4 regions of the Streptomyces herbicida genome follow, and region 3 is predicted to be linked to each of the others. Evidence: riboswitches for the same ligand, from Rfam matches in the RefSeq annotation. Region 3 holds a riboswitch; each other region holds the start of a gene.
The links. A riboswitch is a leader RNA that binds a small molecule or an ion and turns the genes downstream of it on or off. The one in region 3 is predicted to bind cyclic di-AMP.

Region 1 (7,693 bases), on a different contig from region 3:
TGCTGGCCGAGCTGTGGAAGCGGCGGCAGGTGGCCCGTCCGGCGATGGAGTACGCGGCACGGATGTCCGCTCCGCCCCGGCCGGTGTACGGGCCGCCGGTTCCGTACGGAACGGCGGCGCCGTACGGAACAGCGGCGCCGTACGGGTACCCGGCGGCGCCCTATCCCGCGTACAACCCCTATCGGTCCTAGGGCGCCGCGGGCAGGCGTGGCGGGCCCGCTACGCCGACGCGTCCGTCAGCCGCGCCAGTTCCTTCTCCGACAGCCGCAGCCCGGCCACCGCGAGCAGCGCCGGGAGCTGCTCAACCGTGCGTGGCGAGGCGATCGGCGCGGTCACCGCCGGCTGGGCCGCCGGCCATGCGAGGGCCACCGTGGGGACGGGGGCCTCGTGCGCGGTGGCGATCTCGTCCAGGGCGGTCAGCACCCGTCGGCCGCGCTCGGTGTCGAGGTGCTTGGCGGCGCCCTTGGCACGCGCGCGCTGTCCACCGTCGTACCGGGCCGGTACTTGCCCGTGAGGAAGCCGGCGGCCAGGGCGAAGTAGGGGACGGCCGCGAGGCCGCTGCGGATGACGACGTCCTGCAGGGCGCATTCGTAGGTGTCGCGCGAGACGAGTCCAGGGACGCCTGCAGGCGTTGCGCAGTGATGTTGGAGGCGGCGATGTGCGGTACCTTGCCCGCCTTCACCAGCTCGTCCAGCGCGCCGACGATCTCCTCGAAGGGCACTTCCGGCTTGTCGAAGTGGGTGCAGTAGAGATCGATGCAGTCGGGTCCAGGCGCCGGAGGGAGGCGTTGGCCGCGGCCTTGATGTTGGCGGCGGTCAGGCCCTGGAAGTCGGTGTGCTGGCTGACCTTGGTCGCGATCACGACGTCGGCGCGGTTGCCGCGGGCCTTCATCCTCCCCCAAGCTCTTCGAGCAGGGGGGACCCCCAGTCGATGATCGTCTCGGACTCGCCGCCCTCGTGCGGTGTCGACGAAGTTGCCGCCGGCGGCCGTGCAGGCGTCCAGGACGCCGAAGGAGGAGGTCTCGTCGGCGGTCCAGCCGAGACGTTGCCGCCGAGGGCGAGCGGGAAGAAGCAGAGAAGTCATGATCTATGACTACGGTCACACCGGAGCGGAAGAGTCCGGATACGCCGGCAAAGATCCCGTAAACGCCTGACCGGCGGTCCTGACGTCGGGGGGGTGTCGTCAGGACCGCCGGAGGTCGACAGGGTGTGTCAGGGGTTGAGGCCCTTGCCCCGCAGCCATGTCATCGGATCGATCCCGGTGGCCTGGCCGCCCGGGTGGACCTCCAGGTGCAGATGCGGGCCGGTGACGTTGCCGGTGGCGCCGACGCGGCCGATGACGTCGCCGGTGCTGACCTTCTGCCCGGCGGAGACGCTGATCGAGGACTGATGGCAGAACCACAGCTCGGTGCCGTCGTCGAGGGTGAGGATCGTGCGGTAGCCGTAGGAGCCGGCCCAGCCCGCCTCGGTGATCGTGCCGCTGTGGATGGCCTTGATGAGCGTGCCCGTGGGCGCGGCGAAGTCGAGGCCGGTGTGGTAGCCGGAGGACCACATGGCGCCGGCCTGACCGAAGGTCGAGGTGATCGTGTACGAGGAGGTCGGCAGCGTGTACTGCTTGGCCAGCGCGGCCAGGCGCGCGGCCTCGGCCTTCTTCTTGGCCGCGGCCTCCGCGCTCGCCTTGGCGGCGGCGGCCTTGGCGGCGGCCTCCTTCTCGGCCTTGGCGGCCGCGGTGGCGACCTGCTTGTCCGCGGCGGCCACGGCAGCGGCGGCGGCCTTGGTGTCGACCTGGCCCCGCTGCTTCTCGGCCTGGGCCATGATGCGGTTGCGCAGCGCCTCACCGGCGTCGGAGGCGCCCTGGGCGCTGTCGGCGGTGGTCATGCCGACGCCGCTGAGCGCGGTCGCGGAGCCCTTGGGGGCGTCGTCCGGGGTGCTGTCGCCGAGCAGGGAGCCGACGGAGGGCAGGTCGGGCATGGAGATGGACACCGGCGGCTTGCCGGTGTTGGCGCTGGCCATGCCGCCCGCGCCGACGGCGGCTATGACACCGACGCCCAGGACCGTGGAGCTGCGGGCGAGTCCGCCGCCGCGCTGCTTGGCGACGCGATGCCGGCCGCGTACCGGGCTGAGGGACTCCTCGGTGGGGTTCCACTCCTCCCACGGGCCCTCGTCGGTGCGGTAGCTGCCGTAGCCGAAGGTCTCGGGGTGCTCGCTCGGCACGAATGGGGCTGTGGGGGCAGGCCGGTTGGACGCCACGCGGGCGTACTCCTTTCCTTCCGCCGCCTACCGGGTTAGCTGACGGGTTCGGAGCAGGAAGGTCTCCTACGCGCGTATACCGGCCGTGCCTCCACGGCGGCATCCGCGTGATTCACCCCAAGGTGGTGGTTCCCCGGTTCCCTTGCGGGATTCGGCGCGTGCGCACGGAGCCGACTCTTGTGACGGCTGGGACGACCGCGCTGCGTTATCGAACGTTAATAGACCCCGCCGTCAGATTCCAAGCCGTTCTACTTGATCATTAACGTTTTTACTGCGGGACTTACAGGCCATGACCGGTGGAAATCGGGCGAGTTGGCCGCAGTACATGAGTCACGGCGGTTTTGATGGTGACTCAGATGTTATGCGGAGGGCTTCCGTCCGATCACTCTTCGTGATAAGTGCGTGGTCGCACAAAACACTCAGGGCCGGAATCCGTGAACTGGATTCCGGCCCTGAGCCTTGAGTAGCGGGGACAGGATTTGAACCTGCGACCTCTGGGTTATGAGCCCAGCGAGCTACCGAGCTGCTCCACCCCGCGTCGGTGTGCCTCAAGCATACGCCATACGCAGGGGTGCAAACGCACGGCTCTACTCGCCGGTCAGCAGGTGCCGGTTCGGCGCTTTTGCCAGGTCCTCGTACTCGGGCAGCACGACGACGTCCACGCCCTCGCCCGTCAGCAGCCCGGTGCCGTCGGCGCCCGGCACGAACGTGTCCGGCTCCCGCCAGGCCGTGACCACCCGTCGCACCCCGGCGTCCAGGATCAGCCGCGCGCAGGGAGCGGGCCGCGACGCCCGGCGGGTGCAGGGCTCCAGGCTGCTGTACACCGTGGCGGCGGCCAGCCTCGGATCGGCCGGGTCGATCTTGGCCAGCGCCGCCTCCTCGGCGTGCACGACCGGGTCGTCGCCCTCCCGCGAATGACCCCGGGCCAGCTCGGTCCCGTCTGCGGCCACCACGATCGCGCCCACGCTGAAGGCGGTCTCCGAGGGCGGGCACAGCGCCGCGAGCTCGCAGGCGATCCGCATCCAGTGCCGGTCCGCCGCGCTGACCGACCGCCCGGTTCCGGGTGCCGTCGGCTCGTACCGCATCAGTACGACGTCCTCGATGCGGCGCGTCTCGACGAGCCGGAGCCGCCCGCCCTGGTAGCCCCCGGGGCCGAACAGCCGGGGCGCCGCCGGATCACCCACCAGCAGCGGGGCGAGGACCAGCTGGAGTTCGTCGGCGAGGCCCTGGCGGAGCAGCTGGGTGTGGATGGTTCCGCCGCCCTCGACCATCAAGCGGCGCACCCCGCGCTCCTCGTACAGGTGGGTGAGCAGCGCCGGCCAGTCGAGGTCGGGGCCGAGCGGGACGACGTCGGCGGCGAGGCCCAGTCCGCGTGCGCGCTCGGCGCCGTTCTCCGTCGTGAAGAGGACCTTTTCGCCGCCGGTGTGCCAGAACATCGCGTCCGGGTCCAGCTCGCCGGAGCCGCTGACGGTGACCTTGAGCGGGTACTCGGGCCGGCCCGAGGCCACGCGGGCGGCGCGCCGCTCGGGCGAGTAGACCAGGAGCCGCGGGTTGTCGGCGCGGATCGTGCCGGCGCCGACCAGGATCGCGTCGACCGACGCCCGCACCTCGTCGACCCGGTCGAAGTCGGCCGGGCCGGACAGGAGCAGCCGCTCGGGGCCGGTGTCGTCCAGGTAGCCGTCGAGAGAGACGGCTGCGGACAGCAGGACGTACGGGTACGGCATCGGCGCGCTCCCTGGCGAAGGCTGTGACGAAGACTTTGGCGAAGACTGTGAGGAGGACTGTGACAAGGACTGGCTGACGAAGGACGAGGACTGCCCCTGACGGAGACTGACCTGCAGGCTTGGTTCAAGTTTGAAACAAACTTACACTGGCGGTATGACGACCCGCTGGCTCACCCCCGAGGAGCAGCGCGCCTGGCGCGCGTACATCGCCGGCAGCCTGCTCCTGGAGGACGCCATCGACCGGCAGCTCCAGCAGGACACCGGCATGCCGCACCTGTACTACTCCATCCTGGCCAACCTCTCCGAGGCGCCGGAGCACAGTCTGCGCATGACCGACCTCGCCGAGAAGTCGAAGATCACCCGGAGCCGGCTGACCTACGCCGTGACCCGGCTGGAGAAGGACGGCCTGGTACGGCGCGAGGGCTGCCCCTCCGACAAGCGGGGCAGCATCGCCGTCCTGACCGCCGAGGGCATGGCCGTGCTGGAGCGTGCGGCACCGGGTCACGTGGCGACCGTACGCGCCTCGCTCTTCGACCACCTCAGCCCGGAGCAGGTACGGCAGTTGGAGGAGATCTTCGGCGGGATCACCGAGGCGCTCCAGGGCGAGGACGCGCGGTGCGCGCCGGACGACGTGCCTTGGCGGCGCCGGTCGCCGAAGTCCTGTTCGTGACGCCCGCGACAGACTCCGCAAATCCATTGCTTCAAATTTAAAGCATGGGGTAGGGTTCCCGGCATCTGCTTCAAAACTGAAACTCCTGAACCCGGAGAACCCGCATGCCCGACACCTCAGCCGCCACACCGCGCGCCCGCGTCCGGGTACCGCTGCGCTTCCACGACGGTTACAGCGTCGACGCCGAGCTCGTCACCTTCCACGGCCTGGCCGACGGCCAGGAACACGTCGCCGTCGTCCTCGGTGACCCCGGACCCGTCCCGCTGGTCCGGCTGCACTCCGAGTGCCTGACCGGCGACGTCTTCGGCTCGGCCCGCTGCGACTGCGGCCCGCAGCTGCGCGAGGCGGTCGAGCGCATCGCCGGCCGCGGCGGCATACTGCTCTACCTCCGCCAGGAGGGACGCGGCATCGGGCTCTACAACAAGCTCGACGCGTACGCCCTCCAGGACCAGGGCCTGGACACCTACGAGGCGAATGCCGCGCTGGGCCTCCCGGAGGACGCCCGCGACTACACGGCGGCCGCCCAGATGCTGCGCGCCCTCGGCATCGGAGAGCTCGACCTGCTCTCCAACAACCCCGACAAGGCCGAACAGTTGCGTACCCTCGGCATCGCCGTCCGCGACCGCGTCCCGACGGGCGTCTTCACCACCGCCCACAACGTCCGCTACCTGCGGGCCAAGGTCCTGCAGACCCAGCACACGCTGCCGCTGGGCGAACTTACGGAACTCAGCGTGGGCTGATCGGCTCCCCGCCGACGCCTCCGAACGCGAAACGAGCCCCGGTCCGGACGAGATCCGGACCGGGGCTCTCCCGTAGACCCTGTGCGACCACGATCACGCTCCCCGGCCAGGACACCCCGCCCACCGGAAACGGCCACATGTCCACCCCTCGTCCGTCTACCGGGCCACGCGCTGTGGCCCGGAGATCATGCTGCTGCGAGGGGTCCGGCAAGCACCATGGGCCGAAACCTACTTCTGAGGTAGGCAAACACCTACCCCCGAACGAGACAGCGTCCGAGCCGACCGAAGCCGACCCGGACGCTGCGTGGCAGGACATGGGGGGTGACCCCCGCCTGCAATCCGTAGGCCCTGTGGGACTCGAACCCACAACCAATGGATTAAAAGTCCACTGCTCTGCCAATTGAGCTAAGGGCCCAGGCGATGTTGCCTCCCTGAGCATAGCCGGACGAAGCCGAGTCTCCGATCGGGTATCGGGGACCCGGCCGCGTCGGACCGCAGAACAGGCCGAAACAGGTACGGATCGACCGGCGCTCCAGGTGCCACGGCGGACGACGAAGGGCCCGTACGACCGGAGTCGTACGGGCCCTTGCAGGTCACTCGGCGTCAGCCGTTGCGCTTCCAGCGCGGCTTGTCGTCGCGGCGGCCGAAGGAGCCGGTGCCGCGGTGGTCGTCACGACGGCCGTACGGGCGGTCGTGGCCGGCGGAGCGGAAGCCGGGACGGTCGTCACGGCGGTCCCGGTTGAACGGGCGGTCGCTGCCCCGGTGCCCACCGCGCTCGTCGCGGCGGAAACCGCCACGGTCGTCACGACGCTCGAAGGAACGGCCACCACGGTCGTCACGACGCTCGAAGCCACGGTCGCGGCTGTCACGGTTGTCGCGGTTGTCGCGGTCCCGGTTGAAACCGCCACGGTCGTCACGACGCTCGAAGGAACGACCGCCACGGTCGTCACGACGCTCGAAGCCACGGTCGCGGCTGTCACGGTTGTCGCGGTTGTCGCGGTCCCGGTTGAAACCACCCCGGTCGTCACGACGCTCGAAGGAACGACCGCCACGGTCGTCACGACGCTCGAAGCCACGGTCGCGACCGAAACCGCCACGCTCACGGCCGTCGCGGTTGTCGCGGTCCCGGTTGAAACCACCCCGGTCGTCACGACGCTCGAAGGAACGGCCACCACGGTCGTCACGACGCTCACGGCGCTCGTACGACGACGTGGACGCCGGACGCTCCTCACGCGAGCCACGGTCGAAGTCACGCGCGGCCGGCTGCTCCGGAACGGAGACCTCGATCGCCGCCTTGACCTCGGCCTCGGCCTGCTCCTGCGCCTCGGCCACGGCCGCCTCCGGGTCCTCACCGCGCTCGCGGGCGACCCGGGCGACCAGCCGGTCGGCCTCCTCGCGCAGCTCGGCGGCGCGCCGCGTGACCCGCTCCAGCTGCTTGGTGAGCTGGGCGACCTCGCGCTCGGCCTGCTGAGCGGCGTTGCCCGCGGACTCGGCCTGGACCTCGGTCATGGAGCGGGCGCCGGTGATCTCGGCGACCTCCGGGTCGAAGGCGGCCCCGCCCTGGATGATGTGGCGCGCGGCGTCGACGCCCGCGTCCTCCATCAGACGGAAGATCTGGCGGCGCTGGTGCGGCAGGGACAGCGAGACGACCGTGCCGGTGCGGCCGGCGCGGGCCGTGCGGCCGGCGCGGTGCAGATAGTCCTTGTGGTCGCCGGCCGGGTCCACGTTCAGGACCAGGTCGATGCCGTCGACGTGGATGCCGCGGGCCGCGACGTCGGTGGCGACGAGGACGTTGACGTAACCGTCCTTGAAGTCCGCCAGCGTGCGGGTGCGCGCGCCCTGGGTCATGCCGCCGTGCAGCGCGTCGGCCTTCACGCCCGCGTCGCGCAGCTGCTCGGCGACGCGGTCGGCGCCCAGCTGGGTGCGGACGAAGATGATGGTGCGGCCCTTGCGGGAGGCGATGGCCGCGGTGACCGGCGCCTTGTCCTTGGGCTTCACGATCAGGATGTGGTGGGACATCGTGGTGACCGCACCCTGGGCCGCGTCCACCTCGTGCGAGACGGGCGAGGAGAGGTAGCGGTCGACGAGGGTCTGGATCTCGTTCTCCATGGTCGCGGAGAACAGCATCCGCTGGCCGCCCGCCGGGACCTGGTCGAGCAGCTCGGTGACCTCGGGCAGGAAGCCCAGGTCGGACATCTGGTCGGCCTCGTCGAGGACGGCGATCTGCACGTCCTCCAGGGAGCAGGCACCGCGGTTGATGACGTCGCGCAGCCGACCCGGGGTGGCGACGAGGATGTCGACGCCCCTCTC
Region 2 (7,693 bases), on a different contig from region 3:
CATGGTCGCGATCAACCCAGGCCTGATCCTGGGCCCTTCACTCACCCCGGCGTCGGAGTCCGGCAGCCTGTTCCTGCTCGACGAGCTGTTCAAGGGCTACTTCTGCTACGGCGCCCCGGACTTCAGCTTCACGACGGCGGACGTACGCGACGTGGCCGACGCGCACATAGCGGCGGCGGAGAACCCCGACGCCAAGGGGCGCTACATCGTCGCGGCCGAGACCATGACGTCCTTCCACGAGATGTCCCGCATCATCCGCACCCGCCGTCCCCGGGACCTCCGCCTGCCGCGCACCGCGCTCCCGCACTGGCCGGTGCGCATCCTGGGCCCCGCCTTCGGCCTGACCCAGGACTACATCCGCAAGCACCTCGGCATCCGCTTCCGGGTCGACAACAGCAGGAGCGTGCACGACCTGGGCATCACCTACCGCCCGATCGAGGAGACTCTCCTGGACCACTACGAGAGTCGGCGCGGCCGACGCGGGTGAGTCGCGCCCCGTACGACCGCGCCCTCGTGCCTCACGCGGGCCGGATGACCCGGTGGATCGCCGACTCCCCGGCGCCGTAGATCGACTCCTCGCGGATGTACGATCCCGGCCCCGGCGCGTGGATCATCATGCCGTTGCCGGTGCAGAAACCGACATGGCTCGCGTTGTCGAAGAAGACGACGAGGTCACCGACCTGGATGTCGGCCATCGCGACCGGGCTCCCCGCGTCGGCCTGCTCCGCCGCGGCACGCGGCAGCGCAACCCCGGCGGCCTTCCACGCGGCCTGGGTGAGGCTGGAGCAGTCGTACGAGCCCGGCCCCATCGCACCCCAGACACAGGGCCTGCCGATCTGCGCGCGGGCGAAGGCGAGCGCCTTCATGGCCTTGCCGCCGTACGCCGCCTCCGGCACGCTGCCCGCGCCGACCGGGGCAACGGGAGCGGCGAAGGAACCGGTGTCCGTCAGCGCGCCGGTGGCGAAGGAGCCGGTTGTGAAGGAGCCGCTTGTGTAGGGGTCGGTTGCGTAGGCGTCGGTTGCAAAAGAGCCGGTTGCGTAGGGGGCGGCCGTGACGGCGGGCATGGCTGCCGGTGCGGGCATGGGGCTGGTGGTGAAGGTTCCGGTGTCGGTGAGCGCGCCCATGGCGACAGGGGCGGGCGTCATGCCTGTCTGCGCGGGCAGGGGGGCGGTCGCGTAGCTCCCCGCGTGGGTGAGCGCGCCCGTGCCGATCACGGTGCCCGTCATGTCTGTCTGCATGGGCAGGTAGCCGGTCGCGAAGGAGTCCGTGTCCGTGAGGGCGTCCATGGCGAACGGGGCCGGGGCAGCGCCGGGGACGGCCTGCTGGACGGGCAGGGTGCCGGTGGTGAAGGAGTCCGTCGTGCCGAGGGTCTCCTGCGGGAACCAGGATTCCTGGGCGGCCGGCCGGGACTCGATCGCCGCGATCGGGGCGCTGCTCCGGGCGGCGTGGCGGCTCAGGAGGTCGCGCGCGGCCGTGAGCTTTCGCTGGTTCTGCCCCTTGGAGTCCGCCGGCGAGGGCCGGCGCGGCCCGGCGGCGGGCGCGGGCAGCAGTGCGCCGGGGGCCGCCTCGAGCTCCAGCCGCGGCTCGGGCACGGCGGGCAGTGCCGCGACGGGCCGCGCGGTCAGCTCCGCGATGGGCCGACCGGGCAACTCGGCCACGGGCCGACCAGGCAACTCGGCCACGGGCCGACCGGTCAGCTCCGCGACGGGACGACCGCTCAACCCGGCGGTCAGCTCCGGCGGGAGAGACCGGGCGGCCTTCTCCGGCTCGGCACCGGGGAAGCCGCCCCGTGCCGGAGCGGCGCCACGATTCCCGGGCGAGCGCTGCTGAGGCATACGGTCGGCGGGCAGTACGGCGGGCACGGTCGGACCCAGCTTGGAGCGCGCCGCGTCGAACCACTGACGGGTCACGCTGTCGAGTTCGGGATCGGTGTCCCCGCCCGGCCGCTTGCGGAGCGGAACTCCGCGGCCACGTTTCCCCGCGGACATCGCGCGGGTCGCGTTGTAGTTCCCCGTGGCGTTCTCGGCCCGGTCGTAGAGGTTGTCGATCCGCTGCCGAACCTCGTCACGGCTCTCCGTCGCCATGGGAGACGTACTCCTTCCGTACTCCGCCTACCGAGTTAGCTGTCGGGTTCGGGCGGTCGATTCCGGAAGGCGTGCCCTACGGCCATGCCCTGGTGGGCAGTTGGGCCGATTCACCCCAATGTCGGTTGGGTCCCCGGCTCCGGCTGCCCCGAAAGGGCCCGGACTCGGCGGAGGCCACGCGGCCCGGCGGGGTTCGCCGGGGGGAGCCGTGCAGCCTGGTCGTCAACCTAACCAACTTGTGCGCCTCGTGTGAAGGTTGACGTGTGAAATGTCCGATACGTATTTGTGATATTCGCTTGGAGGTTCGGTACTGAGGGGTCCTCGGTGACTCAGAGCCGTACGGCGATCAACGCGGTGTCGTCGGTCGCGCCTTCCGTGGGCAGGAGTTCCCGCAGCACGGCATCGGCGAGGGCCTCCGGGTCCGCATCCCGGTAGTGGCGGAAGGGCCGGCGCCGTCGACCACATGCGTGCACCTGCCGAGCGCGTTCAGAGCCCGTGCGGGGCCTTGGGCGACGCGGGAGGCGGCGCTGAGCGCACTATGCCGGCCCGCGAGGTCCTCGCGCTTGCGTCCGAACAGGCGCAGAATCTCCTCGTTGGCGTCCGCGTACACCAACTCGGGTGTCAGCAGTGCCGCCTTGCCGGGCAGGGCCTGGAACGCCGCCGAGTGGTCGATCCCCGCATCATCCGTCTTGGCGAGTATTTCTCCTCGAGTTGTCGCGGCGGGGACGCTGTCGGCGAATGGCGCATTCCTCCCTGGCCCGGCAAGTCGTGACGTTCCGACTCGGATCGCCGCGTTCTCTGTGAGGTTGCGATGAATCTTTGGGGCGGTTGAACACGGTCGCCTCCGGGTCCGTATGGAGCGGGGGACTTCCATGCCGAGCCGGCCTCGACGAGACCAGGGGTACTTCCGTGGGACGCAATACGCGCAGACGCCCGACAGGCGCACGACGCGCGACCTTCGCAGCGGTCGCACTGATGCTGGGCGGAGGGGGGTTGATCGCGGCGAACGTCTACGCCTCCGCCACCGAGAGCGGCTCGGACCAGTCGAGCCAGACCGGCCGGGTGCTGGCCGCCGGCGCGACGATCGACTGCCCGGACGTGGGCAGCCGGCTGACCGATGTGCCGGACGGGGCGAGGGAGGACGTCGACAAACAACTCGCCCTCCTCGACCAGCAGGTTGCCGCGGCCTACCAGCAACTGCAGCAGTGGGGGCAGTCCCAGCAGCAGAACTCCGGGTCCGCCGACGACGCGATCATGAACCCGCTGAAGGACAAGCGCGCCGAGGCCATCGGACAGATCTCGGACGCCATCGACCAGGTGGGGGACCGCCCGCAGGGTCTGGACGACATGGCGGCGTGCACGCTGCAGCCTTCCGGCAACCAGAGCCAGGGCGGCGGCAGCACGGGGCAGGGCGCCGCCAGTCAGAACCCGGCCGACGGCGGCCAGGGGCAGAACGGGGGCGGCCAGGGCAACGGCGGCCAGGCCGGCAACGGCCCCGTGGCCGCGGACTACGCGGACATCACCTCCGTCCAGCCCAACGTGCAGACCCCGGCCCCGCAGTCCGACGCCTCCCGCGGCTCCTTCAGCAGCAGCTGCGGCGTCAACGCGAACGGCGTGTTCAACTCCGACAACGTGATCGTCGCCCCCGGTGTCTCCAACGGTGCCCACCACTTCCACGACTACGTCGGAAACCAGGACAACAACGCCTTCGCCAGCGACGACGACCTGGCGAACGGCGACACGAGCTGTGCGGACAAGGGCGACAGGTCCACGTACTACTGGCCAGTGCTGCGCCTGCAGAACGGCAAGCAGGAGCGGGACGCCGGCGCCCCCGGCGGCGGAACCGAAGGCAACGCCGGTCAGATCGTCACGCCCAAGCAGGTCACGCTGACCTTCGTGGGCAACCCCCGCAGCAAGGTCACGGCCATGCCGCGCCTGCTGCGCATCATCACCGGCGACGCCAAGTCGTTCGTCAACGGCCCCGCCAACGCCAACGCGTCGTGGAGCTGCACCGGGTTCGAGGACCGGCAGCTCAAGGACAAGTACCCGCTGTGCCCGTCCGGCAGTGACGTCGTGCGCTCGTTCAAGTTCCAGAGCTGCTGGGACGGCCGGAACATCGACAGCGCCAACCACCGCACCCACGTGGCATTCGCCGACGCCGAGGGCAACTGCCCGAACGGGTTCCAGGCCATTCCGCAGCTGGTGCAGCGCATCGTCTACGACGTCGACGCGCCGAGCCTCCAGGACGGCGGCCGGACGGTGCCGTTGTTCGCCGTGGACTCCTTCCCCGAGCAACTGCACAAGCCGGTCACGGACCATGGCGACTTCATCAACGTCTTCGACGAGGACCTGATGAAGCAGATGGTCGACTGCATCAACTCCGGCCGCACATGCGGTGCCGGCGCCGACCCCGGTGAGGACCCGAGCGGGAACCCCAGCGAGCCGCCGGCCTCCAGCCCGGCCTCGCCCGGCAACGGTGAGGAGCCGGCTCCCGGCGACACCGCGACCGAGCAGCCCTCTCAGGCCCCGGCCGACCCGCCGTCCGCCGAGCCGACGGACGACGGTACGACGTCCGCTCCCGCCAGCGAGTTGCCCCAGGTGTACAGCTCCTCGTCACCCACGCACGTCACCTCGGACAAGGGCCACTCCGGCAAGGGCGGTTCGCGAAACTCCGGCTCCGGCAAGGGCGGTTCCGACAAGACCGACTCGGGCACGAGCGGTTCGGACCAGGGTGGCTCCGGCAACAGCGGTTCGGACAAGGGTGGTTCGGGCCAGGGCGGCGGCCGGACGACCCAGCCCGCCGAGATCGGTGAGGCCGCCCAGACCCCGGCCGCGGGAGCGAACGACCCCTCGGCAGCCGCCGTGCAGACCCAACCGCAGGCCCAGGGCGGACTCGCGGAGACGGGCGCCAACCTGTGGCCCGCCGGGATCGGCGCGCTGCTGGTGATCGCGGGCTTCGTGGTGCTGCGCCGGATGGGAGGCCGTTCCGTGTGACGTCCGCCGCGGACGGCCTTGCCATCCCCGCGCCTGCCTGGGCAGGACGACGAGCCCGCAGTGAAGACCGCGGCTCAGGCCACGTGCAGCGTGCGCTTGGCGAGTTCATACGCCGGGAGCATCGCCTCGTGCTCCTCCGTGTCCAGCCCGCCGAGGTGCAGCACGACCGGACCGTCCGGGGTGCTGACGGCGAGGGCGCGTTCCTTCTTCACCTCGTCCAGGAGCTTGCTGGTGTAGAGGTACTCCACTTCCACGCCGGAGAGGTCGCCGGCCTTGAACGTGCGGTACTTCTCCTTGCTCGTGTTGTCCTCGGCAGCCACGAAGGCCCGCAGGACGGTGCGCGCGTCGGCGTCGGCCGTGGAGCCGGTCCACACGCGCAGGAAGCCGATGTTCCCGGCCGGCTTGGCGTCGATCTCGCAAGCGGCGGTGACGGGACCCTGATGGAGGAGGGCGTCGGCGACGTCCTGCGCGCGCTCGTCGTCGGAGCCGTCCGAACCGCCCGAAGCCGCGCCGGAGTCAACGGCCTTGGCCCTCCAGCCCTTGGCGATGTCGAAGGTGACCGGCAACTCACAGGCCGAGCCGGCGGCGCCGATGGTGCCACCCCTCTTGGCCGCCGAGCCCGTCGCTCCCTCGGCCCGAGCCGTCGCCGTCGCCTTCGGGTCCTCCTGCGACGACTCGCCGCAACCCGTCAGCACGCCGGCCAGCAACAGCACAGGAGCCAGTCCGCCCCGCACGGTCCCCATCGTGATCCGCAACGCCGTCTCCCCCCATTGATCCAGGTGGGACACTGTATCCAAGGGTGCTGACAGCGTCGTACGAGCCCGGGACCAGCGTCGTACGAGCCCCGGACGCCGCGCCGCCCCGGGGTGTCCACCGCCGTTTGCGGGCGGAAGGGCCGCCACGGCAGGGTTCGGGGTGTGGCTACCTTGCTGATCGTTCATCACACGCCGTCGCCCAACTGCCAGGCGATGCTGGAGGCCGTCGTGTCCGGCGCGACGACACCCGAGATCGAGGGCGTACGGGTCGTGCGGCGGGCGGCGCTGTCGGCGACCGCCTCCGACGTGCTCGCCGCGGACGGCTACCTGCTCGGCACACCGGCGAACCTCGGCTATATGTCCGGCGCCCTCAAGCACTTCTTCGACCAGGTCTACTACCCCTGCCTGGACGAGACCCGCGGCCGGCCCTTCGGCTACTACGTGCACGGCGGCAACGACGTCACAGGCGCCGTACGGGGGATCGAGTCGATCACCACGGGCCTCGGCTGGCGGCGCACGGCGGACGCGGTGACCGTGACCGGTGAGCCCGCCAAGTCCGACATCGAGGCGTGCTGGGAACTGGGCGCGACCATCGCGGCGGGACTCGTCTCGGAGGACTGAGGAGCCGGACCCGGACAGCTGCCGCGGCCCTCGTCATGACCGGTCCGGCAGGACCGTTCCCGCATCCGGGTGGTAGCGCGTTCGCCTCTCGGCCGAACGGAGTGGCCGAAGCGGGCACAAGCGCACGGGCCAGCGATAATCACCGCTCGTGCAGCTGGTGAATCCACGGCGTTCCCTGCGGCGGCCACGCCTCAGGGAGACACGGCCGAGCACAACGCGCTCCACCAGGTCTTCCGCCGCCCGCCGCCCGTCACCGCCGTCAAGGGCACCATCGGGCATGCCATCGGCGGCGCCGGCGCCATCGAGGCGGCCTGTACCGTGCTGACGCTCCGGCACCAGGTCGTCCCGGCCACCGCCAACCTGGACACGCTCGACCCGGTCATGGACCTGGACGTCGTGGCCAAGGCGCCCCGGCCGCTCCGGATGGAGCACGCGGTGAGCAGCTCCTTCGGATTCGGCGGCCAGAACGCCGTACTCGCCTTCACCGCCGTCGGCCGGCGCGCGGACCTGACCCCGGTACCGCCCTAGGCCCACCGCATGCCGATGTCGGTCAGCTGCCGCACCCGTTCGGGGGTGAGTGCGGCGGCGCGGCTGCGCTGGTTGCTGATCCAGGCGCCGAGCCTGACCTGCCGGTCCTCGCCGGAGCCGACGGTGACGGTCTCCACGTGCTTGCGCGGGACGCCGAGATGGCCCTCGCGCTCGAAGAACTGCGCGGCGGCGGCCAGATTGACCGCCCATGCGTCCGCGTGCGACACACGTGGCCTCGGCCGCTCCTCCGCGGCGGCCGGCTCCATGCCCAGAACGTGCTCGCACAGCCACTGCTGACCGACGGTCAGCCCGTCCCAGCCGAGGCGCTGCGCGCCCACCCACCGGCCGAGGTCCTCTCCCTGCCGTACGGCCTCGCCCGCGGCGGTGGGCAGCTGCCCGCCCTCCTCCAGGTGGAGCCGGGTGAGATGGAAGCGGCGTTGCCATTCCACCGTCCATGCGGGGCACCAGGCGGGGTCGATCTCGTCGAGCTGCTCGCGGCGCTCCTCGGACAGCGCACCCGCCGCCGTCGCGTCCTCCTGCGGCCGCTCGTCGCTCACGGCCGCCCTCCGGGCGGCGGCCCGCTGGTTCTTCAGCCAGATGCCGATCCTGAACCCCTGGTGCGTGGCGTCATGGGGCGCCAGCAGGTGCCCGTGCTCGGCCGCCCACGCGCGGGCGGCGGTGAGCCCCTCCTCCCAGGCGAGGTCGAAGTGG
Region 3 (7,693 bases):
GCCCATGCCCATCCGTATGTCCTTCCCCTGCGAGACCACGCACGACGACATCCGCATCCCCCTGCCCAACGGGACACGGCCGCACGTGCGCGCATGGCGGCTCCTGACGGAGGTCGCGGCCCTCGCGCCCGAGCCGCTCAAGGCGGTCGCCACGGTCCGCTCCATGGACGACCACTACGACAACGACGTGCACCGCCCGGGAGGTTCCGTCCTCGCGGCCGGCACGCACGCCTGGGGGCCGCACTGCTCGCCTTCATGGACCTGCGCGCTCGCGCATCCGACCCGTGACGACTACGGGCAGCGAGCCCCGGTCCGCACGGACTGCGGCGCAATCAGGGCCGCCGCGCCGACGGCAGGCGGCTGACGACTGTCCACCTGCGCGGGAGGTGTTCGACCAGACGGAGGACCGTGTCGTGGTACGCGTCGCGCCACCCCCGACCGCGGCCGGCCGCCCGGCACGACGGTCCGGACCCCTTCGGACGCCACCTGTGACGCGGAACACCTCCTCGTCCCCGAGGAGGTGGTCTGCGCGGAGGGCGGCGAGACGGCCTTCCGCCGGACGCGGGAGAAGCGCGTCCCACGGACCCCCGCGAACCCCCTGTGACCTGCATGTCTGATTTGCCGTGAATGTTATTCCGTGAGTTGGGTCACGTGGCCTCATGTCGCCCCACATCCGCCTAAACACCCGTTCGCCCTTTTCCCGCCGACCAGTTGAGGCTGTGCAACCGCAAAGGATCAAGTGCCTCATACGCCTCAGACAAAGGTCAATCGGTGCGTTCTGTGAATCAGGTACTTGTTCCCGACATGTGCTCTCGCATAGCTTCCGGGCCTGTCAGGCGGACGCCTCATCCTGCCGCCGCCGGACGTAACCCATCGACGAACTCATTCGCGTAGGCAGGAGCGGGGGACCCAGGTAAGCGCCGGGCCGCACGACACACGTCGCACGGAACGGCTCGGGGTGAAGTCGCGCAGCCTCAGGGCGGCACGGCCGGGCACCTCCCCGCCCGAACCCGACAGCTCACCTCGCAGGCGACGGAGAGGAACATCCCCATGCCTGCTGCCGCTCAGTCCCGCCGCACCGCCCGCCTCGTCCGCAAGCTCGCCGTCGCCGGCACCGGCGCCGCGGTGCTCGCCCTCCCGCTCATCGGCGCGACCACCGCCTCGGCCGCCCCGGCGGCCACCACCTCCGGCACGACCGGTACGACCTTGGCCGGCTACCCGAACAACCTCGACGGCTGGATCCGCGAGTCCCTCGCCATCATGGCGGAAAGGCACATTCCGGGCACGTACCACGGCATCTACCGCAACATCATGCGTGAGTCGTCGGGCAACCCGCGGGCCATCAACCTGTGGGACTCCAACGCGGCCAAGGGCATCCCGTCCAAGGGCCTGCTCCAGGTCATCGACCCGACGTTCAACGCGTACCACGTGGTCGGAACGTCGTTCGACATCTACGACCCGGTCGCGAACATCACCGCCGCCTGCAACTACGCGGCCGCGCGGTACGGCTCGATGGACAACGTCTTCGGCGCGTACTGACGGATCTCCCCGAAGCGGGGAGAGCTACGCAAAGAGTCTTTCGAGGACGACGGCGATGCCGTCGTCCTCGTTCGACAAGGTGATCTCGTCGGCCACCGCCCTGAGTTCGGGGTGGGCGTTGGCCATCGCCACACCGCGGGCGGCCCAGTCGAACATCGGGATGTCGTTGGGCATGTCCCCGAAGGCGATGGCCTGGCGGGCGCTCAGCCCGAGGTGTTCGGCGGCCAGCGCGAGGCCGGTCGCCTTGGTGATACCGCACGGCTGGAGCTCGACGGTCCCCGGCCCGGACATGGTCACCGTCGCCAGCGAACCCACGACATCGCGGGCGGTCGCCGCCAACGCGTCGTCGGACAGCGCGTGGTGGCGGAGCAGGACCTTGCTGATGGGTTCGCACCACAGCTCGTCGCGCCGATGGACCCGTACGGCGGGCAGGGTCGGGTGCGGCATCAGATACCCCGGTTCGATGAGCGTGAGCCCGTCCACCCCGTCCTGGTCGACGGCCGCGTACACCTGACCCACCTCGGCCTCGATCTTGCCGAGCGCGGTCTCGGCCAACTCCCGGTCCAGGGTGACCGACCACAGCAGACGGTCCGCGCCGGCGTCGTACAACTGCGCGCCCTGTCCGCACACCGCGAGCCCCCTGCTGCCGAGTTCATCGAGCAGCGGCCGCACTCTCGGAGCGGGGCGCCCCGTGACCACGAGGTGCTGCGCACCGGCCTGCACCGTCCGCGCGAGCGCCGCGCGGGAGCGGTCGGAGAGGGTGTCGTCGCCGCGGAGCAGCGTCCCGTCCAGGTCGGTGGCGACTAGTGAATAAGCGGGGGGAGCGGCCATGATCAGAGAATACGGACAACACGCCGCTCCGGCTCATCCCCGTCCCGGCCGTTGTCCTCAACCCCACACGGTGTATGGGGAGATGCTGTCGCTGCCCGTCGTCAGTGATGCCCGTTAGGTTGCTGTCACTGTGCCGAGGGAACGGGGGCGGATGTGGTGGCGGACCGGCGGGAAGTCTTCCGGAGGTATCTGCGGGCGGCGGCGCCCGCCGTTCTCGCGCGCTTCCCCGAGGAGTTGAGGCCCGAGATCTACGCCCTCTCCTTCCGGATCTGGCGCATCGACTACGACGAGCGCCACCCCTATGTGGCCATCGGCTACAACACCGAGGCCCAGTACGAGCTGGAGAAGCGCCACGGGGACCCCGGCGAGGCCCGCTGGAACTACGCCTGCTGGCTCCTGGACGGCTTCGAGATGCTCGGCAACGTCCCCGAGGACCCGGCCGGCGCACCGCTCTACGTCGAGGAGGTCAAGGAACTCGGCATCTGGTTCGACGGAGACCGGGACGACGAAGAGGGCGCCGTCGAGACCGAGCGCGATCTGCTCGGCCTGCACTTCGCCGACGCCTGTATCGACCTCGCCCGCCATCTGCACGAAAGCGGGGAGGTCGAGCGCCTCTTCGGCCGTCCGCTGCCCGTCGTCGTCTTCGACATGGACTGCCCCGGCTGGGAGATCGAGGCCACCGAGGCGGCCAACCCGCCGGAGCTGATCGAGGAGTTCCTGGCGTGGCAACGGGCGGCCGAGGAGGTGTAGCCGTACGTCCCTGCCGTACGTCCCTGCCGTCAGCCGTGGGCCGCCGCCAGATGCTTCGCCAGCCGCGGGGAGGCGAACTCGGTGCCGCAGACGAAGCGCATCACCGGGCCGTAGGACCCGGCGGCCGGGAGGCCGGTGAAGTAGAGGCCGGGGACCGAGGAGACATAGCCGGCGCCGAGCTTCGGGGTGCCGCGGCTGACCGCGAGCCGGGTGCGGAGCTCATGGCCGAGGAAGTCCATGGCCGCGATGTTCACGCGGTAGCCGGTGGCCGCGATGACATGGTCGGCGGTGAGCCCGCGGGTTGCGCCGGCCCGGGTGCGGACCGTGAGGAGCGGGCTGCCGTCGGAGACCTCCGCGCCGACCACCCGCTCGACCTCCTGGACCTGCACCTTGCCCTCGAAGCGGTCGCGCAGCCACCAGGCGCCGAGCGGGCCGAGGACCCGGCGGACCAGATAGTGGCGGGCCTGCGCCGGGAGATAGCGGTAGGGGTGGGGGTAGTAACTGAGGGCCCACAGGGACCAGGCCCGGCCGAAGGGTGACTCCGGGCGCAGCTTGGGCTGGTTCCAGGGCGGGGCGCCGAAGGCGACCTTGCCATGGCCGCGCGCCACCACGCGCACCTGTGCGCCCGCCTCCGCCGCCAGGGCCGCCGTCTCCAGCGCGGACTGGCCGGCACCGATGACGATCAGCTCCTTGCCCTTGAAGGGGCTGAGGTCGTGGTGCTGCGAGCTGTGGGACACCGGGCCCGTCGGGGTGGGTCCGTCCGCCACGGCCTTCGCCAGCTCCGCCGGGATGTGGGCCAGGCCCGACAGCCCGGTCGCGACCACGACCGCGCGAGCCGTGAACAACTCCCCCGAGTCCAGCTTGAGTTCGAAGCCACCGCCCTTGCGGTGGTCCACGGAGACCACCCGCACCTGCTCCAGCCCGGGCAGGAGTTTCTGCTGGAACCACTCGCCGTAGGAGATGAAGGTCTCGACGGGGATGATGTCCTCGTCGGTCACCAGCCGGCGGATGCCCGCGGCGTCGCAGTAGTCGGCGAGGGTGTGGCCCCGCTGCGGGCAGTCGATGCTGGAGGCCACCGGGGTCGACTTGAGGATCATTCCGGCGGGCATGTGGTCGCGCCAGCTCACCATGGGATCGCCGAAGACGCGGACGGGGATTCCGCGCGCCCGCAGATGGGCGGCGGTGGACAGGCCGAATGGTCCGGCACCGAGGACTGCAACCGGTTGAATCACGAAGTCCCTCCCCAGGACGTCTTTTCGTCACTTCGTGGTCCGGTTCGGACAGTCGGGACGAGGAACGTCTAGCTGCCCGAACTGGTCGTACTGCCGCGGCGGTTGGTGCGCCACAGCTGATACAGATGCTTCGCGCCCGGTCGCACGAAGCGCGCGAGCATCGTGAAGAAGGGCAGCGGATCGTCACCCGCGAGCCAGGCCAGCTCCGTCCCGCTCGCCCGCGCCGGCGCGTGCGGCGTCGTATAGCCGCTGCGGCGGTAGGCGAGGAGGGCGGGGAGGTCGATGTTCTCCACGATGTACCGGTGGCCGGCGCGCTGTTCCCCCTCCGGAACGGTGCGCCCGGTCAGATTCAGATGCATGGCGCGTACGACGTCCACCCCCGACTCGTTCTCGAAGAGGCGGAACTGGGCGCCCATGCGCGGGTTGAAGTCGAGGAGTTTGTACTGTCCGTCGCGGCGGTCGAAGCGCAGGTCGAGGTCGATGATGCCGCTGAACCCGATCTGCTTGATGAAACGTGTGGCGAGGTCCGCGAGTTCCGGGTTGTCGACGACGTAGGCGTTCGCCGTCATGCCCGCGTGCGGCGGCCACGAGCGCACCTTGACACCGGTGAACATGGCGAGCGGGGCCGAGTCGGCGTCGAAGCAGGCGTGCACGATCCAGTCCTCGGCCTCCTCCCTCGGCAGATACTCCTGGAGGATCACGCCGGGGTGCTCCCCCCAGTCGCGGGCGAGGGTGAGCAGGCCCTCGCGGGTGGCGATCCGCGTGGTGCCGTTCACGGCGGGCCGTTTGCGCCGGACGAACGCCTCCCGGTTCTTGGCCACCACCGGGAAGCGGGCCTTCTCGGCGAAGTCCGCGATCTCGTCGTACGACTGCGGGAAGGACGCCGACGGGCTGGGGATGCCGTGTTCCATGCACAGTTCGTGCAGGCCCTGCTTGCTGGCCAGGCGGCGCGGCAGGCCGGGGTCGACGGGCGGGAAGAGGAAGGTGTCCTTGAGCGCGTCCTGGTGCTCGGCGATCAGGACGGCGGCCTCTTCGTCGGTGGGGATGAGCACGGTGGGGCGGCCTATGCGGGCGCCGATGCGGAGCAGCCCCTCCACGAGGCACTCCGGCTCCTCGGCACCGCTCGTCGGCCAGACGAACGCGCGTTTGAGATACCGGGAGGAGGCCGCCGGTGTGTAGCGGTCCTCGGTGATCGCATACATGGGGACACCCAGACGGCCCAGACTGCGGATCGCGCCGACGCCACCGTGGTGCAACGGGTAGTCGCCGAACTTGACGATCAGGCCGGGCACATCACGGTCCGCCTCGAAAGGCACGCTGACGGCATTCCTGGCCACGGGTCCCCCCACGTGTCCCCCTACGGACCGGATCGACCCCGTCCGTGTCCCCAAAGGACGCTAAGCCGGAATTGGCCCCTCCGACAAGGCCTATTCGGACATTGCGAACTCTTTAGACACTGCCGAAGACGGGCACGCACCCGTAACGTGTGGCGCGACCACATGGAACGTATGGCCATGCATGGCACGGATGAGAGCGAGGCAGAACCCCATGCCCCCCTTCGACGTCCCCGAGGGCGACCCCTTCGGTCCGCACAACCTTCCGTATGGCGTGTTCTCGCCCGCCGGCAGCCAGGAGCGGACCGTCGGAGTCCGGCTCGGCGACCACGTACTCGACGCCGGCGCGGCGGCGCACGCCCTCGGCTCCCCGTACGCCTCCCTGCTCGCGCAGCCGACCCTCAACCCGCTGCTGGCCGCCGGCCGCACGGCGTGGTCGGACGTGCGGCGCGCACTGACGGCATGGGTCACGGTGCCCTCGCACCGCGAGACGATCGAACCGCTGTTCCATCCCCTGTCCTCGGTGACCCTGCACCTGCCCTTCCAGGTCGCCGACTACGTCGACTTCTACGCCTCCGAGAACCACGCCCGGAACGTGGGGCAGATCTTCCGCCCCGACGCCGAGGACTCGCTGACCCCCAACTGGAAGCACCTGCCGATCGGCTACCACGGGCGTTCCGGCACGATCGTGGTGTCGGAGACGGATGTCGTACGGCCGTCCGGGCAGCGCAAGGGACCGACCGACCCGGCGCCGCTCTTCGGTCCGTCCGTCCGGCTGGACATCGAGGCCGAGGTCGGCTTCGTGGTGGGTGTGCCGTCGGAGATGGGCAGGCCGGTGGCGCTGGGCGACTTCCGGGAGCACGTCTTCGGGCTGTGCCTGCTGAACGACTGGTCGGCGCGGGACATCCAGGCCTGGGAGTACGTCCCCCTCGGACCGTTCCTCGGCAAGTCCTTCGCCACGTCGGTGTCGGCGTGGATCACCCCGCTGGAGGCGCTGGACGAGGCACGGGTGGCGGCACCCGAGCGGACGTACCCGCTGCTGCCGTATCTGGACGACTCCGCCGAAGGGGTGGAGCCCGGCGGCTACGACCTGCGGATCTCCGTCGCGATCAACGGTCACGTGGTCTCCGAGCCGCCGTTCTCCACCATGTACTGGACCGCCGCGCAGCAGCTGGCGCACATGACGGTGAACGGGGCCTCGCTGCGGACCGGGGACCTGTACGGCTCGGGGACCGTGAGCGGGCCGGTGGAGGATGAGCGCGGCTCGCTGCTGGAGTTGACCTGGAACGGGCGGGATCCGCTCGAACTGCCGGACGGAAAGCGGACGTTCCTGGAGGACGGGGACGTGGTGACGCTGTCGGCGTGGGCGCCGGGCGCGGGCGGGGTCCGGGTGGGCCTGGGCGAGGTCCGCGGGCGTGTTGTAGCAAGCAGTTGACACAAGTCCCCCGGGGATCGCATCTTGTACTCACCACTTGATACAAGCGGTGAGTACAAGACGTGCTGCTTTCCGGGGGAACTCTCATGACCGACATCGAGGCCACGGCGCCCGCGTCCCGCGCGCGCCTGGACCGTTGTGCCCGCTGGACGGGCCTGGTGGCGGGCGCGCTGGTCGCGCACTGGCTGATCCCGCTCGACCACGGGGACGGAATCCTGTACGCCATCCCGGCGTTCGGGCTGTGCGCGGTGGCCGGGGTACTGGTCGGCGACGCGCTGACGCAGCCGCCCCGGGGTACCGTGCGCACGGCCGGGCTCGCACCCCGCCGGGTGCGCGACTACCTGCCGCCCCGGATGATCTGGGTGTTGCTCGCGCTGGCGGCCGCGCTGGTGGTGCTGCTGGGTGCGGCCGCGGCGATGGCCTCGCCGGACGACCTGGGGCGGGCGGGCCGTTCGCTCACGATGACCTGCCGGGGCAGGACCCAGTCGTACACCCCCTGGCCCGGACTCCACTACGGCCTGCCGATGCTGGCCTCCCTCGCCGTCGCCACCGGCGCCTGCAGCTGGTCCCTA
Region 4 (7,693 bases), on a different contig from region 3:
GCCTCCGCATCCAGCACGGCTTCAGTCAGATCCACCCGGCCCGGATCATGGCCGCCTGGGTCACCGACAGCCCGAACGCCCAGCTCAACGGCCGGGTCAGCTCGCTGCGCTTCCGCTTTGTGAGCTCCATGGCCGGAGTCCTCGGGGTCGGCGGCGACCTCGCGGAGTGGACGCAGGAGGAGCTTGCCGAGGCCAAGGAGTGGGTGGAGCTCTACAAGGACATCCGCCCGGTCGTGCAGCGTGGCGAGCAGTACCGGCTGCGGGCCCCGGAGGGCGGGCTGAGCGCGGTGCAGTACGTGCTCGGAGACGAAGCGGTGGTCCTCGCCTGCCTCCAGGCTCAGCACTACGGCGAGCCGCCCCCGGCGCTGCGGCTGCGCGGCCTCGACCCGGCGGCAGCGTACGAATGCCGCGAAACGGGCGAAGTTCACCGTGGTGCCGTACTGCTGCACCACGGGCTGCGCACCGGACTTCGCGGCGATCTCGACGCGGCGGTTTTCCGTCTACGGCGCATCTGAACCATCTGCCCGAATTAGTCATTTAAATCCAACTCGCTCTGGAATGAGAGGGTCTGGGTGCAGGTGCGTGAGGAGCGTCATATTCGTGACCGTCCGTCGCGCGTCATGTTCACGTAATTCACGTGCCTTTCCTGGGAATTGATCGGACGAACGGCGCGGGAATTCACAGAGGGTGACTGGGAATTCCCGTAACGGATCAAGCGAAAGCCGGACACAAGGAACCATCTGCTTGTCCGTTCGCATCTTGCTCGCTTACGTTCGCCACCAATCCGGACGGAACGCCGAATCCTGCCGCCGCCCGGAGTCCGCCCAAACTCACCCGTGTACGGCAGGAGCGGGGGACCCACCAGGTACCAATGCCTGTTCCGGTCTCCGGGACGGCCAGGGGTGAAGTCGCGCCTCGCGCGGCCGGGCAGCTCCAGCCCGAACCCGACAGCTCACCTCGCAGGCGCCGGAGAGGAATTCGCCATGCCCGCGAAGGGTAAGCACCGCCGCCCCAAGCCCCGCCGCTTCAGCCGTTCGGTCGCCGTCGCCGGTACCGGCGGCGCGGCGCTGGCTCTGCCGTTGATCGGGGCCACCGGTGCCCATGCGGCCACCTCGCAGTCCGTATCCGCACAGGCCGTGCAGTCGGTTCCGGCCGTCGCGAAGAAGGCCGCGCCGGCGCATTCGGGCGTGCGTACCTACACGGTGAAGACCGGCGACTACCTTTCGAAGATCGCCGAAGAGCAGAGCGTCCGAGGCGGCTGGCACCGGCTCTACCGGGACAACCGCGAGGCCGTCGGCGACAACCCTTCGCTGATCCACCCCGGCCTGAAGCTCGCCCTCGGCGGGAAGGCCGCGGGCGCCGCCAAGCCCTCGGCTCCGGCTCCCTCGCGGTCGTCCGCGTCCTCATCCGCGTCGAAGTCCGCGTCGAAGTCGTCCGCGTCGAAGTCGTCCGCGTCGAAGTCGTCCGAGACGGAGTCCTCCGCGTCGAAGTCGTCCGCGTCGAACCCCGCGAACGCCTCCGACGTCTCGACCGAGAGCGCCGGAACCGTACAGGCCGCCGTCGCCTCGTCCGGCTACACCCTTCCGGTCTCGGACGCCGCCGTCGGCACCGGCTACCACGTCGCGGGCAGCATGTGGTCCAGCGGCTACCACACCGGCGTCGACTTCGTCGTCCCGACCGGCACCTCCCTCAAGGCCGTGGCCGCGGGCACGGTCGTCTCCGCGGGCTGGGGCGGCGCGTACGGCAACCAGGTCGTCGTCAAGCTCGACGACGGCTACTACGCGCAGTACGCCCACCTCTCCCAGATCTCCGTCTCGGCCGGTCAGTCCGTCACCGCCGGCCGGCAGATCGGGCTTTCCGGCGCGACCGGCAATGTGACCGGCCCGCACCTGCACTTCGAGATCCGCACCACGCCGAACTACGGCTCGGACGTGGACCCGGTCGCCTACCTCCGCTCGCACGGCGTGCCCGTCGCCTGATCGTGTCGGGCACCCGTCCCGACCCCCACGCCGCCGAAGGCCGGACCCCTGCCCCCCGGGTCCGGCCTTCGGTGTTGCTGGGCAATCGATGCGTCAACCCGCCCGATCGGCGCCATATTCCCGCGTTGGCAAACTATTTAGGAGTGTCTTATCTCACCGTTCGTCAACCCCTTCCTACGATCGCGTAGGTCACATCCGAAGGTGAATCATGGGCCGATGTGGCAGACGATTCGAAGAGTGACAGCAGATCAGTGATCGGGTCGTACGTGGCGGTGGGGGACAGCTTCACCGAGGGCGTCGGCGACCCCGGCCCCGACGGGGCATTCGTCGGCTGGGCCGACCGGTTCGCGGTACTTCTCGCGGACCGTCGGCCCGAGGGCGACTTCAAGTACACCAATCTCGCGGTACGCGGGAAGCTGCTCGACCAGATCGTGGCCGACCAGCTCCCGCAGGCCGTCGAGCTCGCCCCGGACCTGGTGTCCTTCTGCGCGGGCGGCAACGACATCATCCGTCCCGGCACCGACCCGGACGAGGTGGCCGAGCGCTTCGAGCGGGCGGTCGGGCAACTGACCGAAGTGGCCGGCACGGTCATGGTGACGACCGGGTTCGACACCCGAAGCGTGCCCGTGCTCAAGCATCTGCGTGGCAAGATCGCCACGTACAACGGGCACGTCCGGGCCATCGCCGACCGCTACGGCTGCCCGGTGCTCGACCTGTGGTCCCTGAAGACCGTTCAGGACCGGCGTGCCTGGGACGACGACCGGCTCCACCTCTCACCCGAGGGGCACACGCGTGTGGCGCTGCGTGCCGGCCAGGCCCTCGGCCTGGAGGTCCCGGCCGACCCGGAGCAGCCGTGGCCCCCGCTCCCGCCCCGCGGCACGCTCGACGTCCGTCGCGATGACGTCCACTGGGCCCGCGAATATCTGGTCCCGTGGATCGGGCGGCGGTTGCGCGGGGAGTCGTCGGGGGACCATGTCACCGCCAAGGGGACGCTGTCCCCGGACGACATCAAGATGCGGATCGCCTCGGTGGCCTGAGGGCCCCGCTCGGCGTGCACGGCGCGACGGCGCGGGAGCGTTCACCGCTCCTGCGCCGTCAACGCCTCCCGGTCCAGGCCCAGTTCCCGGGCGAGGGCCTCGTCGACCCACTCCTGCGCCCGGGACCGCGGGACCGCGCCCGCGTAGGACGTGAGCTGAACGGCGAGCCCGTCGAGCAGGGCCGTCAGCCGCAGGGCCGTACCGCCCGGGTCGGGGCACTGGAACTCGCCCGCCGCCACGCCCTCCGCGATGACCTCGGTGATGGCTGCCTTCCACTGCCTGTCCAGGTCCCGGGTGACCTCGCGCAGGGCGGGCTCGCGCAGGGCCACCGCCCAGCCCTCGATCCACAGCCGCCAGCCCTTGGCCTGACCGGTGGGCGCGTACCAGCGCACCGCGGTCCGCAGTCGGCGCAGCGCTGTCGTACGGCGGCTCAGCAGCTTGCGCAGATGCGTCAGGTCGTCCTGGGCCGCATGGGCGAACGCGGCGGCGACGAGCTTCTCCTTCGTCGAGAAGTGATACAGCACCAGTGCGTTGCTCACACCGAGGGCCGAGGCCACGTCGGCGATCCTGACCGCCGCCACGCCCCGCGCCTCGATCTGCTCGACGGCGGCCCGCAGCAGTTCCTCCCGCCGCTCCGCCACGCTCAACCGCACTCTCGCCACGCGGTCACCCTAATCCGTTTCGGTCCACGAACCGGTAGTCGACCCTGATGCGACGCTCCTCGTCGAGGACCAGGAACTCCAAGCCGCCACCCGTCACCCGGCCCTCCTCCCGGTGGAAGGACTCCCAGCCCCAGTAACCCCACTTCCCGGGCTGCCCGGAGGCACCGACGACGGCGACCGAGGCGGGATCGAAGAACGATTCGGGCAGGGGCTCGGCCGCTGTCGCGGTGCTGGGTGGCGGGTGGCGGGTGGAGGAGGCTCTTCGGGATCCGTCACCGGTACCACCCGAACCGGTCCGCGATCACCGGCAGCCGGTCGGCCACGATGGCGTGCGCGGCCGCCCTCGGGGTCGTGCCGTCGGCCTCCGCGCGAGCCAGCATGCGGTCGATGAGGGTGCGCATGGAGCGCCGGGTGTAGGCGAACGCCTCGTCCGCGTCGGGGCCGATGTCGCCGAACAGCGTCCACCACCACCAGGCGTTCGTCCCCGAGTTGACCACCACGTCCGGCAGCACGATCACCCCGCGCGCGGACAGCAGCTCCTCCGCCGCCGGCAGCATCGGCATGTTGGCCGCCTCCACGATCCAGCGGGCGGTGATCCGCTCCTGGTCGGCGGTGTCGATCGCGTAGGACACGGCGGCGGGCACCAGCACCTCCGCGTCGGCGGACAGCCAGGCGTCACCCGGCAGTTCACGGTCATCGGGGCGCAGCACGGCCCGGTCGACAGTGCCGTACGCGTCCCGTGCAGCGAGCAGCGCGTCGACGTCCAGGCCCGCAGGGTTGGCGATCGTGCCCTTGATGTCGGCGACGGCCACGATCGTCAGACCCGCGCGCGAGAGGAAGCGGGCCGTGGCCCCGCCCATGGTGCCCAGACCCTGCACGGCGACCCGCGTGCCCGTGTACGGCACCCCGGCCCGGTCCAGGGCCGCGAGCACCGACTCGGCGACCCCGCAGCCGCCGACCAGCTCGTCGAGGCCGATGCCGTCCACCTCGACCGCGAAGGCGTCCGCGAGCCGGCGGCGCGCCGCGGCCTCGTCGTCGAGCAGCGGGTACACGGCCTGGATCGACGACACGAGCCCCGCCTCGGCGGCGGCGCGGTCGACCAGGTCCTGGGTGAGGCCGAGGTCCTCACCGGTGGTCCAGAAGCTCTCGATGTACGGCCGCATGGCCCGCAGGTAGCGCACCAGAAGCCCGTACGCCTCCGGGGCCTGGGGATCGCAGTCGATGCCGCCCTTGGCGCCGCCCAGGGGCACATAGCGGCCCTCGGGGTTGTAGTGCAGGGCCTCCTTCATGGTCATACCGCGGGCCAGCCCGGCCACCTCGTCGAGGGTGCAGCCGGGTCGCATCCGCAGTCCGCCGCTGGCCACGCCCCGCACCAGCCGGTCGACGACCAGGAAGCCCTGGCGGCCGGTGACGTGGTCGGTCCAGACGAGCGACATGAGGGGGGCGGTCATGGGGTCTTCTCCTCGGGGACGGTGATCAGGGTGGGGCCGGGCCGGTCGAGGGCCTCGGCGAGGGCGCGGGCGAGTTCGGCCGGGCCGCACGCGTGCGTGCCGTGCCCACCGTAGGCGCGGGCCAGGGCAGGCAGATCGACCGGCGGGAGGTCCACCGCGGTGGGGATGTCGCCGCGCGCCGTCATCTCGTCGCGGATCTCGCCGTAGCCGCCGTTGTCGAACACCACTATGGGCAAGGGGAGTTGCAGCTGTACGGCGGTGGCCAGTTCCTGCACCGTGAACTGCAGCCCGCCGTCGCCGCTGAGCGCGACCACCTGTCGGCGCGGATGGGCGACCTTGGCGCCGATGGCGGCGGGCAGCGCGTATCCCAGGGTGCCGAAGCCGGTCGGGTGCAGATAGCTGCCGCGGGGGCCGAGCGGGAAGTGCGGCAGGGCGCCGTAGTAGCAGCACTGGGCGCTGTCCGAGGTGACGACGGCGTCCTCATCGAGCACCGCGCGCATCGCCCTCAGACAGGGGAGCCAGCGGGTGTCACGCTCGGCGGTCTCGGCATCGCGCGCGGCGCGCAGAGCGGCGGCCTCTTCGGCCACGCGCGCGTGGGCCTCCGTTCCGTCCGCCTCGGGAAGTTCCGCCAGCAGCGCGGTCACGGTCGTCCCCGCGTCCCCCACGAGCGCCACGTCCGCGGGCATGTGGGCGTACATCTGGTCCGGGTCGATGTCGACGCGGATCAGCGTGCCGGCGAGCGCGGGCGGCGAGGTCCAGAAATCGGACTCGGCCAGCTCCGTGCCCACGGCCACGACGACGTCCCGCGTGCCGAGCCACTCGCGCACGACGGCACTGTGCAGCGACACCCCCAACGACAGCGGATGCGTCTCGGGCAGACCGCCCTTGCCGTTGGCCGTCGTGACGGCGGGAGCGCCCAGCCGTTCGGCGAGCGCCAGACATTGCGGGCGTGCCTCGCGCGCGCCGCCGCCGAGCACCAGCGCGGGGCGCCGGGCCCCGGCGAGGGCCATTGCGGCCTCCCGGACGGCGTGCGGGTCCGGCGCGGTGCGCGGGACCGGCGGAGTGACGCGGACCGGGCCCAGCGCCTCGGAAGCGGTCAGCAGCTCCAGCGGGACCTCGATATGGGCGGGCCGCGGGCGCCGCGTGCGGAACATCGTGAACGCGCGGGCCACGGCCGCGTCGATCTCGGCGATCGACGAGACACGGTGGCTGAACGCGGCCACGGCCCGCAGCGCCTCGGTCTGACTGCGCATCTCGTGCAGCGCGCCGGTCGACAGCCGTGGGTGGCCGAGCGGCATGCCCGGCGAGAGCACCAGCAGCGGCACGCTGTCCGAGTAGGCCTGGCCGACCGCGGCCGCCGCGTTCAGCAGGGCGGGCCCGGTCGTGGTGAGGACGACGCCGGGACGGCCCGTCACGCGCGCGTACCCGTCGGCCGCATACCCGGCACCCTGCTCGTGACGGGGTGTCACATGACGTATGCCGTACGCCGCGAGATGCCGGTAGATCTCCAGGTTGTGCGTGCCCGGGATGCCGAACACCCGGCTCACGGCGTGCCCGCTCAGGGCGCGTACGAGGGCCTTCCCGCCGGTGAGGACCTCCTGCTCTGCGAGGCCCATCAAAGGCTCCGCGAGATGATGAGCCGCATGATGTCCGAGGTGCCCCCCTCGATCTCCTCCAGCTTGGCGTCCCGCATCCACTGCTCGACCGGGAACTCCCTGGAGTAGCCCCGGCCGCCGAGCGTCCGGACGGCCGCCGAAGTGCAGTACGCGGCGGTCTCGGACGCCGTCAGCTTGGCCATCGCCGCTTCGGCGGACGCTTCCAGACCGGCGTCCAGACGCCTGGCGGCCCGCCAGGTCATCAGCCGGGCCTGCTCCACGCGCGTGCGCATGTCGGCGAGGCGGAAGGTCGCCGCCTGGTGCTCGATGACCGGTTTGCCGAACCGGCGTCGCTCGCGTGCGTAGTCGCGGGCGTACTCGTAGGCCGCCCGGGCCACACCGGTCGCCGCCGCGCCCAGCACCGTCCGGGAGATGTCGAAGGTCCGCATCAGACCGTGGAAGCCCTCTCCCTCCGCGCCGAGCCGGTGCTCCTCGGGGACGAACGCGTCCTGGAGGAAGACCTCCCGGCAGACGATCGCCCGCTGGCCCATCTTGCGCATCGGCTCACCGAAGGACACCCCTTCGGTGTCCTTGCGCAGCAGGAACGCCGTCACCCCGCGCGAGCGCTGTGCCGGGTCGGTCTTGGCGAAGACGACATACAGCTCGGCCTCGCCCGCGTTGGAGATCCACGCCTTCTGTCCGTTGAGCCGGTAGCCGCCGGTGGTGCGGTGGGCGGTGGTGACGATCGAGGCGGCGTCGGAGCCCGCGCCGGGCTCGGTGGTGGCCAGGGCGGTCATCGGGGTGCCGGGGCCCGTGAGCGGGGTCAGCCACTCCCGCTTCTGCTTCTCGTCGCCCAGTTCGAGGACCGGATCGGCGAAGAGGCCGTTGGAGCAGAGCAGATTGCCGATGCCCAGGTCGCCCACGCACAGCTCCTCCTGCACGAGGCACTGGGTGAACACGTCGGTGAAG

Region 1: it holds a riboswitch for cyclic di-AMP, as region 3 does, so the genes downstream of both, Q8A52_RS47355 (M23 family metallopeptidase) here and Q8A52_RS34370 (transglycosylase SLT domain-containing protein) in region 3, are expected to answer to the same signal.
Region 2: it holds a riboswitch for cyclic di-AMP, as region 3 does, so the genes downstream of both, Q8A52_RS21660 (NlpC/P60 family protein) here and Q8A52_RS34370 (transglycosylase SLT domain-containing protein) in region 3, are expected to answer to the same signal.
Region 4: it holds a riboswitch for cyclic di-AMP, as region 3 does, so the genes downstream of both, Q8A52_RS10225 (M23 family metallopeptidase) here and Q8A52_RS34370 (transglycosylase SLT domain-containing protein) in region 3, are expected to answer to the same signal.

What each region holds. Positions count from the first base shown of each region.
Region 1 covers NZ_JAUYWJ010000046.1:18,248-25,940, reverse strand. Annotated here, with positions in the region: gene Q8A52_RS47365 (PrsW family intramembrane metalloprotease) at 1-191, shown strand, start outside; partial or broken gene Q8A52_RS47360 (aldo/keto reductase) at 220-1,067, opposite strand; gene Q8A52_RS47355 (M23 family metallopeptidase) at 1,212-2,249, opposite strand; cyclic di-AMP (ydaO/yuaA leader) riboswitch at 2,257-2,416, opposite strand; tRNA gene Q8A52_RS47350 (tRNA-Met) at 2,714-2,787, opposite strand; gene Q8A52_RS47345 (dihydrofolate reductase family protein) at 2,837-3,973, opposite strand; gene Q8A52_RS47340 (MarR family winged helix-turn-helix transcriptional regulator) at 4,128-4,643, shown strand; gene Q8A52_RS47335 (GTP cyclohydrolase II) at 4,748-5,383, shown strand; tRNA gene Q8A52_RS47330 (tRNA-Lys) at 5,726-5,798, opposite strand; gene Q8A52_RS47325 (DEAD/DEAH box helicase) at 5,987-7,693, opposite strand, start outside.
Region 2 covers NZ_JAUYWJ010000010.1:93,622-101,314, forward strand. Annotated here, with positions in the region: gene Q8A52_RS21655 (NAD-dependent epimerase/dehydratase family protein) at 1-487, shown strand, start outside; gene Q8A52_RS21660 (NlpC/P60 family protein) at 519-2,084, opposite strand; cyclic di-AMP (ydaO/yuaA leader) riboswitch at 2,093-2,264, opposite strand; gene Q8A52_RS21665 (hypothetical protein) at 2,414-2,557, opposite strand; gene Q8A52_RS21675 (DUF1996 domain-containing protein) at 3,081-5,078, shown strand; gene Q8A52_RS21680 (lipoprotein) at 5,153-5,833, opposite strand; gene Q8A52_RS21685 (flavodoxin family protein) at 5,996-6,454, shown strand; gene Q8A52_RS21690 (hypothetical protein) at 6,524-6,982, shown strand; gene Q8A52_RS21695 (DEAD/DEAH box helicase) at 6,979-7,693, opposite strand, start outside.
Region 3 covers NZ_JAUYWJ010000020.1:11,739-19,431, forward strand. Annotated here, with positions in the region: gene Q8A52_RS49225 (hypothetical protein) at 5-364, shown strand; cyclic di-AMP (ydaO/yuaA leader) riboswitch at 865-1,047, shown strand; gene Q8A52_RS34370 (transglycosylase SLT domain-containing protein) at 1,051-1,539, shown strand; gene Q8A52_RS34375 (HAD family hydrolase) at 1,564-2,370, opposite strand; gene Q8A52_RS34380 (hypothetical protein) at 2,524-3,120, shown strand; gene Q8A52_RS34385 (FAD-dependent oxidoreductase) at 3,150-4,352, opposite strand; gene Q8A52_RS34390 (carboxylate--amine ligase) at 4,421-5,668, opposite strand; gene fahA (fumarylacetoacetase) at 5,901-7,121, shown strand; gene Q8A52_RS34400 (hypothetical protein) at 7,208-7,693, shown strand, end outside.
Region 4 covers NZ_JAUYWJ010000004.1:119,248-126,940, forward strand. Annotated here, with positions in the region: gene Q8A52_RS10220 (alpha-galactosidase) at 1-515, shown strand, start outside; cyclic di-AMP (ydaO/yuaA leader) riboswitch at 812-979, shown strand; gene Q8A52_RS10225 (M23 family metallopeptidase) at 984-1,979, shown strand; gene Q8A52_RS10230 (SGNH/GDSL hydrolase family protein) at 2,231-3,016, shown strand; gene Q8A52_RS10235 (TetR family transcriptional regulator C-terminal domain-containing protein) at 3,058-3,678, opposite strand; gene Q8A52_RS10240 (Glu/Leu/Phe/Val dehydrogenase dimerization domain-containing protein) at 3,951-5,129, opposite strand; gene Q8A52_RS10245 (5-guanidino-2-oxopentanoate decarboxylase) at 5,126-6,745, opposite strand; gene Q8A52_RS10250 (acyl-CoA dehydrogenase family protein) at 6,745-7,693, opposite strand, start outside.